DNA from 3 places in the Apilactobacillus intestinapis genome. Region 1 is predicted to be linked to each of the others. Evidence: predicted binding sites of a transcription regulator. Region 1 holds the regulator's gene; each other region holds the start of a gene.

The links. Region 1 encodes NrdR, which represses ribonucleotide reductase genes. Its sites were predicted from a motif close to ACACNATATATNGTGT; they were not measured.
Region 2: pnuC (nicotinamide riboside transporter PnuC) is a predicted target of NrdR. The motif match lies at 1,452-1,467, and genes of this name have one in related genera.
Region 3: ACOMA7_RS04540 (redoxin NrdH) is a predicted target of NrdR. The motif match lies at 1,910-1,925, and genes of this name have one in related genera.

The regions. Positions count from the first base shown of each region.
Region 1 is NZ_JBMHFD010000001.1:353,906-357,094, reverse strand. It holds gene mutM (bifunctional DNA-formamidopyrimidine glycosylase/DNA-(apurinic or apyrimidinic site) lyase) at 1-384, shown strand, start outside; gene coaE (dephospho-CoA kinase) at 386-970, shown strand; gene nrdR (transcriptional regulator NrdR) at 985-1,455, shown strand; gene ACOMA7_RS01970 (replication initiation and membrane attachment family protein) at 1,468-2,853, shown strand; gene dnaI (primosomal protein DnaI) at 2,850-3,189, shown strand, end outside.
Region 2 is NZ_JBMHFD010000003.1:32,589-35,777, reverse strand. It holds gene ACOMA7_RS03010 (tetratricopeptide repeat protein) at 1-612, shown strand, start outside; gene pnuC (nicotinamide riboside transporter PnuC) at 653-1,405, opposite strand; gene ACOMA7_RS03000 (hypothetical protein) at 1,614-1,967, opposite strand; gene ACOMA7_RS02995 (class II fumarate hydratase) at 2,088-3,189, shown strand, end outside.
Region 3 is NZ_JBMHFD010000005.1:33,736-36,924, forward strand. It holds gene nrdE (class 1b ribonucleoside-diphosphate reductase subunit alpha) at 1-1,447, opposite strand, end outside; gene ACOMA7_RS04540 (redoxin NrdH) at 1,563-1,790, opposite strand; gene ACOMA7_RS04545 (class I SAM-dependent methyltransferase) at 2,000-2,605, shown strand; gene tadA (tRNA adenosine(34) deaminase TadA) at 2,598-3,095, shown strand; RNA gene ffs (signal recognition particle sRNA small type) at 3,123-3,189, shown strand, end outside.

The DNA.
Region 1 (3,189 bases):
ATGAACAAGGCTAGAGGAAAGATTAAGCCATTTTTACTAAACCAAAGTAATATTGCTGGATTAGGTAATATTTACTGTGACGAAGTTTTATGGTTGACCAAGATTCATCCTGAAACTCAAACAAACTTAATTACTGATGAAGAAATTGAAGAATTAAGAAAGAACATTATTGCAGAAATAAAAATGGCAATTAAGGGACATGGAACTACTGTTCACTCTTATTCAAATGCATATGGAGAAGCTGGATCATTCCAAAACCATCTACATGTGTATGGTAGAAAAGGTGAACCTTGCGAACGTTGCGATACCTTATTAGAAAAGATTAAGGTGGCTCAACGAGGCACAACATTCTGTCCTAACTGTCAAAGAAAAGTGGTTGAATAATATGACAAGAGTAATTGGTTTGACCGGTGGAATTGCCACTGGAAAATCAACAGTGGCTGAGTATCTAGCAAGTGTTGGATACGAAATCATCGACGCTGATAAAATTACTCACCAGGTTCAATCAAAAGGCAGCAAAGGTCTAGAGGCTATTGCTGCCTTTTTTGGTAAAGATATTATCAAAGAAGATGGTGAGTTAAATCGACAAAAATTAGGTTCAATCGTGTTTAATAACAAATCTAAACTAATTGAATTAACCAGAATCATTGATCCATTCATTCGCAGCGAAGTGATTAGAAGAATTAATGAAACTACAAATGACGTTGTCATCTTAGATGCACCGACATTGTTTGAGAATGGTTATCACTTTATGTGTGATGATATTGTCAGTGTTGTCTGTGATTTTGATGAACAGGAAAAGCGCTTAATGGAACGTGATTCTCTATCCAAGGATGATGCAGAAGCAAGAATTAAGAGCCAATGGCCTTTAAAAATTAAGGCAGAATTGTCCACTTATGTGATTGATAGTAATGGAAGCATTATGCAAACACGCAATCAAGTGGTAAAATTGTTTAATAACATAGATTAATTGAGGTGAAACATATGCAATGTCCTCATTGCCATAAAAACTCTTCGAGAGTAGTTGACAGTCGTCCTGCCGAAAATGGCCAGGTAATCAGACGTCGACGTGAATGTGAAAATTGTAATTACAGATATACAACATTTGAAAGAATCGAACAAACACCATTATTAGTTATTAAGAACAACGGCAATCGTGAAGAATTTGATCACGAAAAGATTCTTCGCGGAATTATTCGTTCTGCCGAAAAACGTCCAGTGCCAATGGACGCAATGACATCTATCGCAGATAAGGTTGAAAACCGTATCCGTTCTTTAGGCGAAAACGAAGTATCAAGCCAACTAATTGGTGAATATGTGATGAAAGAACTAGTGAATGTCGATGAAATTGCTTATATTCGATTTGCTAGTGTTTATCGTCAATTTAAAGATATGACGGTCTTTTATAATGAATTAAAAGAGGTATTAGATAAGGACCAAAAAAATAAGAAATAGCGGGGAATTAATATGACAGATCAATGGCGAGAGGTAGATCCTCTATCCAAGTTTATATTGTTGGCAGATGATGATTTATCTGACTTACAAAGAACTTCTTTGGATGTTTTATATCAGCCAATCATTGGTGTCTTGCCATATGCTTTGATTAACAATTTTTGGCGTATGAGTCATGAAAGAAAGACACATCAAGCACATAGTCATTTTGAAACCTTGTCTTATTTGAGTGTCGATATGAAATCATTTTACGAGGCCCGCTTAAGATTAGAAGCGGCTGGTTTGATGAAGACATACATCAAGACTAGTGATAAGGGCGAAAAACAATATGTCTATCGTCTGGTTAGTCCACTATCCGTTAATGATTTCTTTATTGATGATTTACTAAGCGTTTCACTTTTACAAGTAATTGGTGAAGATAGATACGTTGACTTATACAATGAATTTATCCGACCTGGATTTGATTTGTCCGAATATAAAGACGTTTCAAGAAACTTCCTTCAAGTGTTTAATATTCGTGATAGCGAAGTTACCAACACACCAAAGGCTGTTCAACAAGTTAAAAATAGTATTAATGATAATAGTAGTCACGTTAAAGCCGGTCCAGTCATCGAAAAAAGTGATGACTTTGACTTTAATTTACTATTAGACATGCTAAACCAGTCTTACGTTAATACATCCGATGTTAAGAAGAATATCAATTTGATTAATTCAGAACATCAATTGTACGGTATCGATGAGATTGAAATGGCTAAATTGATTGAAAAGGCAACTAATGTTACCAATAACGTCTTTGATCCAAACAACTTTAAGATTTTAGTATCTAGACAATTTCAATCAAATGCGGATAACATATCACGTGAAGCCACCAATGCTGATAAATCTACCGAGGCAGATAGCAACGATTTAAACGCCCAGGAAAGACAATTGATTAAATCGGCCAGTGAATATGCACCAATCGAATTTTTAAACTATTTGAAGAATGCTAAGGGTGGTTATGTTCATAGCAATGAGGAACGCATGATTTCTGACTTGGTTTCTAGACAAATTCTAAAACCAGAAGTAATCAATATGATTGTTTATCATCTACTAATTGATCAAGAAAAGTCCGGTTTAAATAAGAACCTCTTTGAAGCAATTGCTGATAACTGGTCACAAAACAATGTTACCGATGCAAGTAAGGCAATTACTTTCATCAAGAACAGACAAAAAGAATTAAACAAACCTAGAAAACCACGTTTCAATAACAATCGTAAGATGACGGTTAAAGAAACCCTTCCTGATTGGGCAAAAGATAACGAAAAGCCAAAGGAATATGGTAAGGTTAACGAAGATAAGAAAAAAGAACTAGAAGCAAGAATTCAAAAGCTTCGTAACAGTAGAAAAGAGGGTAGAGAATGAAAAACTTAAGTGATGAATTTGCAAAGACTTTAAGCAAACCAAAATACAACGAACGTTACCAACAATCAGTCAATGCTGTTTTAAATAATGAAGACGTTAAGTCGTTTTTAAACAAGCACAAAGACGAATTGGAAGACGATGTTGTAAAACGCTCAATGTCAAAACTATATGAATTCGTGCAAGAAAATAACAAACTAAAGAACAATCAACCCACAACAATTCCTGGATATACGCCAGTATTAGTTGTTAATAAGGGATTGGTTGATATTTCATACGTTCCTACACAAGAAACTAAGGACAACATGAAGAAGGCCAAAGTGCTTAAACGAATCCACG
Region 2 (3,189 bases), on a different contig from region 1:
AACAAATACGATGCAAATGTTCAAATGTTTCCAACCGATGCCACTACCGAAAAGCTAAACGGCATTCGTGAATTCAACTCTAACCACGGGTTTGAACAAACCAGCTTCGAAGAGTTCCTACCAGCCCACCTACCATTGTTCGAAGAACACAATCATCTTTCATTAATGCTAGGCGAAGGATATACCCTAATCGACATGGGAGCGGAAATTTATGACGTTTGTGGTCTAAACATCGAACCTCAATTGACGTTTACATTCTACAAACTAATTAATAATGAAACAAACTGCTACTCATACCTATTATTAGCCGGTAAGAGTCCATTGGAATTAAAGGATCGACAACTAAGCGCAGACGAAAAATTTGAATACGACACCCGTATTTTTGACGTCTACAAGAATAAGATTTTCTTTGATTCAGACAATATGATTAAGTTCTCTCTTGCACTAGCCAAGGACTATTTCAATGATGATATTACATTGGATAACATCAAAAACAAGTCCATCAACGGTGTTAAGGATGAAACATTTAACCAATTACTAGAAATTCATGATGACTTCAACATTAACGATTCACGTGTTCGAATCATCATCGATACAGATATCAAAGCATAATAAAAAAGCTACCAATAATTGGTAGCTTTTTTTGTGATTATTAAGCGTCAGCTTCCACTTTTTCAGCGTAAGCTTGTTCTTCCTTCATTAAACGTTTCTTTTCGCGTTCGTTGAACCATGGAGAAACAGTGAAGGCTAGGATATCGTTAGCAACGTAAATTGCTGAGTTAACAAACATCGCAAGAGTTGCTGATCCTTCTCTGAATGTGATGAACCATAGAACGACTTGGGCTAGACCTGAAGCTAACCACCAGAAGTATTGGTTGTTGTAACGTAGGAAACAGATGATTCCGGCAGTTAAACAAACAGCAAAACTAAAGGCATCGTAGAATGGACGTGGTTCGTTAGTAAGTGCTTTGATTGCGAAACCAGAAATTAGGTAAACGGCTAGAGTGAAGATAATTGAAATTGCCCAACTCTTAGCAGTGAACTTTCTAATCTTTGAAACCATGTTCACGTTCCAGTCTGTACTTAATAGCACTGGAATGTCTAATGTAATAACGTATGCTAATTGTTCACCGATACTTAAGTAGTTCTTTGCTGAGAAACCAACAATGATGAAACAAATTGCTGATAGAATTCCCAACACCCCGTTAACTGACTTAGCAGCGTTAATTGCAAGGACACATAGTACCCCTAAGGTAGTACCGATGAAAGTTAAAATTGAAAGCCATGTAATTGGTGCATTTACCAATGTCATAACTTGAGCACCTAAACTAAAGAAGAATAAGTAGTAATTTTGTTGTGGCCAACCCTTTAGTTGGTGGGCCAAAAATTTAAAATAAGCTGACACAATGAAAAACCCCTATCTCTATATTTGGAACCTAAAATATGTATGCATACAATATATAGTGTTCTTTCTTAAAAACAACACTATATATACTACCATGCTCAATATTTTTTGCAAGGGTCTCAAAAGTCGAGATAGGGGTCAAATTACCGAAATTACAGTAATAATTAAATATTAAATTTTTTATTTTTATTTTTGAAACTATCTGTGGTTATTTTGCGTCAATTACGACAGAACCAGCTAGTGTGCTGATCAACATAAACACAATAATTCCGACCGCGGAATCGTCAAATAGTTTTACTGACAGAATCACTGAAATTAATAGCACCAAAAAGAAGATGATTGATTCTAACAATTGGTTACTTGATTGCTTTTGCACGTGGAAAAGAAAATAAACCACCCTGTTAGCCCTGTTAAACAAGACTACCAAGAAGTATACCAATAGTAATAACAATCCAGTCAGAAACCAGTTAAATTTAAGCAATTCTGACACCAAAACTACGATGGATAACGGCATCCATAAGACAAGTAGTTCAGCGATAAAAAATCTTAAGTCTATATGCATGATATATTGCTACTCCTACATAATATGTATATTCTATTGTATCATTTGGATAATGTTTTCGGTAGTAAGAGCTAAGGAAAATGGCTATAATTATCGTATATTCTAATAAAAGGACTTGATATGATGGAATTTCGCATTGAACACGATTCATTAGGTGAGGTTAAAGTCCCTAAAGACGCTTTATTTGGCCCCCAAACGCAACGTAGTCTACTTAATTTTAACATTGGTCGTACCATGCCAATGGAAGTTATCTATGCACTTTTGAAGATTAAAAAAGCCGTCGCTTTTGTTAATCACAACAATAAAACACTAGATGATGAAAAGTATATCGCCATCAATGAAGCAATCGATAAATTAATTGATGGCGATTATAAGGATGCCTTCCCACTTCACGTTTATCAAACTGGTAGTGGAACTCAGACCAACATGAACGTCAATGAAGTAGTAGCAAATATGGCCAACCAACTACATCCAAACGCCCATGTTCATCCAAATGATCACGTCAATCAATCACAAAGCTCAAATGACACTTTCCCTACTGCCATGATGATGGCAGCATATCAAGCCACCAATAGTGTCATTAAAACAGTTAAAAACTTAATCGCATCATTTGATAAGAAACAAACTGAGTTTGCATCAATCATCAAGATTGGCCGTACCCACCTACAAGATGCTACCCCTATTACAGTAGGCCAAGAAATCAGTGGTTGGAAATCAACACTAGAACACGACGTTGTGACGCTAAACGCCATCAAACAATCATTACTAGAATTACCAATCGGTGGAACCGCCGTCGGTACTGGTCTAAACACCAAGCGCGGATTTGACCAAGACGTTGTTGAGACCATCAATCATAACGAAAAAACCAACTACAAAGTGGCAGAAAACAAGTTCCACGGACTAGCCGACCATTCCGAAATCACTTCGGTTCACGGTATTTTTAAGACGTTAGCATCCGATTTAATCAAGATTGGAAACGACATCCGTTTTCTTTCTTCCGGACCACGTGCTGGATACAACGAACTATCAATTCCAAGTAACGAACCGGGATCATCAATCATGCCCGGTAAGGTCAACCCCACTCAAATCGAAGCATTGACGATGGTCTCAGCGAAGGTCTTTGGAAACGACGCTACCATTACTTTTGCTAACAGCCAAGGTAACTTCGAAATGAACGTCTACAAGCCAATCATCATCGACAGCTTCTTAGAAAGTACCGAAT
Region 3 (3,189 bases), on a different contig from region 1:
CGTCAGAACCGTATTCGATTTGGTTTTTAGCTAAGAAACTGTGAAGACCCATTCCACCAAGACCAATACTGTGTGATAGGGCGTTACCACGTTGGATTGATGGAACAACGTTGATGTCTGAATGATCAGTAACGAAAGTTAAGGCACGAACCATTGCGTCAACTGACTTACCAAAGTCAGGGCTTGCCATTAAGTTAACGATATTAGTTGAACCTAAGTTACATGATACATCAGTACCAAGTTTTTCATAGTGTTGTTCGTTATCAACAGTAGAAGGTTCTTGTACTTGCATGATTTCTGAACATAGGTTACTCATAACAATCTTACCGTCAATAGGGTTTTCCTTGTTAACAGTATCAATGTTAATGATGTAAGGGTAACCTGATTCTTGTTGTAATTTACTAATTTCAGTTTCTAGTTCACGAGCGTTAATCTTAGTCTTCTTGATTTCATCGTTTGCGACCATGTTGTCGTATTCTTTGGTGATATCAACGTATGAGAATGGAACGCCGTAAATTCTTTCAACATCGTATGGACTGAATAGGTACATTTCATCATCGTTTTGAGCAAGTTCATAGAACTTGTCAGGAACAGTAACAGCAAGTGAAAGAGTTTTAACACGAATCTTTTCATCGGCGTTTTCTTTCTTAGCTGATAGGAATGAGATGATGTCTGGATGGAATACGTTTAGGTAAACGGCCCCGGCACCTTGTCTTTGTCCTAGTTGGTTTGAGTATGAAAAACTGTCTTCTAGAAGTTTCATAACTGGAACAACACCAGAAGCAGCACCTTCGATATGCTTGATTGGATCACCTGCAGCACGTAGGTTAGAAAGGTTAATTCCAACACCACCACCAATACGTGATAGTTGTAAGGCAGAGTTGATAGTTCTACCAATAGTGTTCATATCGTCAGTAGGTTGAATTAAGAAACATGATACAAATTCACCACGACGTTTTCTTCCGGCATTTAGGAAAGAAGGGGTGGCTGGTTGGTATCTTTGGTGAACAATTTCATCTGCTAAGTTCATAGCAAGTTCTTCATCACCATCAGCGAAGTATAGTGCGTTGATAGCAACACGATCGATGAATTGTTCTAGGTAGTAGTTACCATCATCAGTCTTTAGGGCGTATTGAGCATAGAATTTGTATGCGGCCATAAAAGATTTGAACTTAAAGTTTTGACTTTCCAAGTAGTCGTAGATTTTTTCAATAAATGAAAAGTCATATTTGTTGATGAATTCTTCTTCAAGGTAATCGTTATCGATTAGAAAATCGAATTTTTCTTTTAGAGAACCAAACTTTTTAAGGTTAGGTTCAACATTTTCTTTGATGAAGGCTTCAAGCGCTTCTTTATCTTTATTTAATTGAATCTTATCATCCTTAGGGATGTTAATTTCATTATTTAGGTCGTAATAGGTTACGTCCTTCAAATCTTTCAACGACATGCTTAAACCACTCTTTCATAAGTAAAATTAAACTTGAGAAAAAACAAGGCGAGACCATTAGCGGTTTCGCCAAAAACAACATTTTATATTATAATGAATAATACGTAATTTGAAATTAAGCTAGTTGGCTTAATTGATCTGGTCTAAATCCGGAAATTGAGTCAATACCATCTGCTTCCACAACTGGTAGTGACATGAATCCTTTTGATTTTAAGTATGAAACATATTCGGGTTCTTCGTTAATGTTTCTTTCAATAAAATCAATATCGTGTTCGCTTAAAAAGCGCTTAGTCATTTTGCATTGCATGCAATTATTCTTTGAGTATACAGTTACTTGTGCCATGGTATTGCTCCCTTTCTTTTGACGAAATATGTATTACATTTCAATCGAAATATGTAAGATATTTCCCTTTAATTTATATATAAAAGTTTACACCAGAACAGAAAAAAATCAAATAAAAAACACCATATTTAGTGGTCGAAACGTTCCTAATCTACTAGATACAGTGTCTTAGCGAATTTAAAAAATTTTTTACGAGGATCTGATTTGAAATGAACGAATTTTATTATACACCTAATCCACATGTTGTACACGAACTTCATACATGGAATTTTGATTTATTAAACAACACATTGACCTTTACCACTGATAACGGGGTTTTCTCAAAAAGAACTGTTGATTTTGGTTCAAAAACTTTAGTTGAAAGTGTTAATTTTGATAAAATTCCAGACGGAAATGTCCTAGATTTAGGATGTGGATATGGCCCAATGGCAATTGCTTTAGCCAAGCATCATCCTGACAGAACGTTTGAAATGGTAGACGTTAATAACCTAGCATTAGAACTAGCCGTGAAGAATGCTGAACAAAATCACGTTTCAAATGTTAAAATTCATAATTCTGACGTTTATGAAAATGTTACCGATAAGTTTGCCGCAATTATTACCAACCCACCTGTAAGAGCAGGGAAGGATGTTGTTGATGGAATGATTTCTGGTGCAGTTGATCATTTATTATCAAAGGGAACACTAACTGTGGTATTACAAAAGAAACAAGGGGCACCATCTGCTAAGAAGTTAATGCAATCATTATTTGGTAATTGTGAAATTATCAAGAAGAACAAAGGTTACTATATATTGGAAAGTGTATTTAATGGATAAGACAAACGAATACTATATGAAAGAAGCTTTATTCGAAGCGAAAAAAGCATACATGATAAACGAGGTACCGATTGGGGCAATCGTTGTTAAAGATGGTGAGATTATCGGTAGGGGTCATAACCTCCGTGAGTTAAGCAACAATGCTTTGGATCATGCCGAAGTAGTGGCCATTGATGAAGCATGTCGTCTTTTGCATAGTTGGCGATTGGAAGATTGTGATTTATATGTAACGATTGAACCATGTTTAATGTGTGCAGGAGCAATCATCAATTCCAGAATCAAGAATGTCTACTATGGAGCTAACGATATTAAGGCGGGTGCCGCCGAAAGTCTATATCATGTGTTAGAGGATAGTCGATTGAATCATCAGGTTAATGTATCTGGTGGATTACTGGCTGATGATGCTAAGCATTTAATGAAGTCTTTTTTCAAAGCAGCACGCAAAAGAAGCAAAGAAGCTAAGAAAAAAAGAAATAAGCTTGAAAAATAATCCTGAATAAGTTAATATAATTATTGCCGCAAGGCCTTGAAGCAAAGTTGTGTTTACGAACCGTGTCAGATCCGAGAGGAAGCAGCACTAAGTA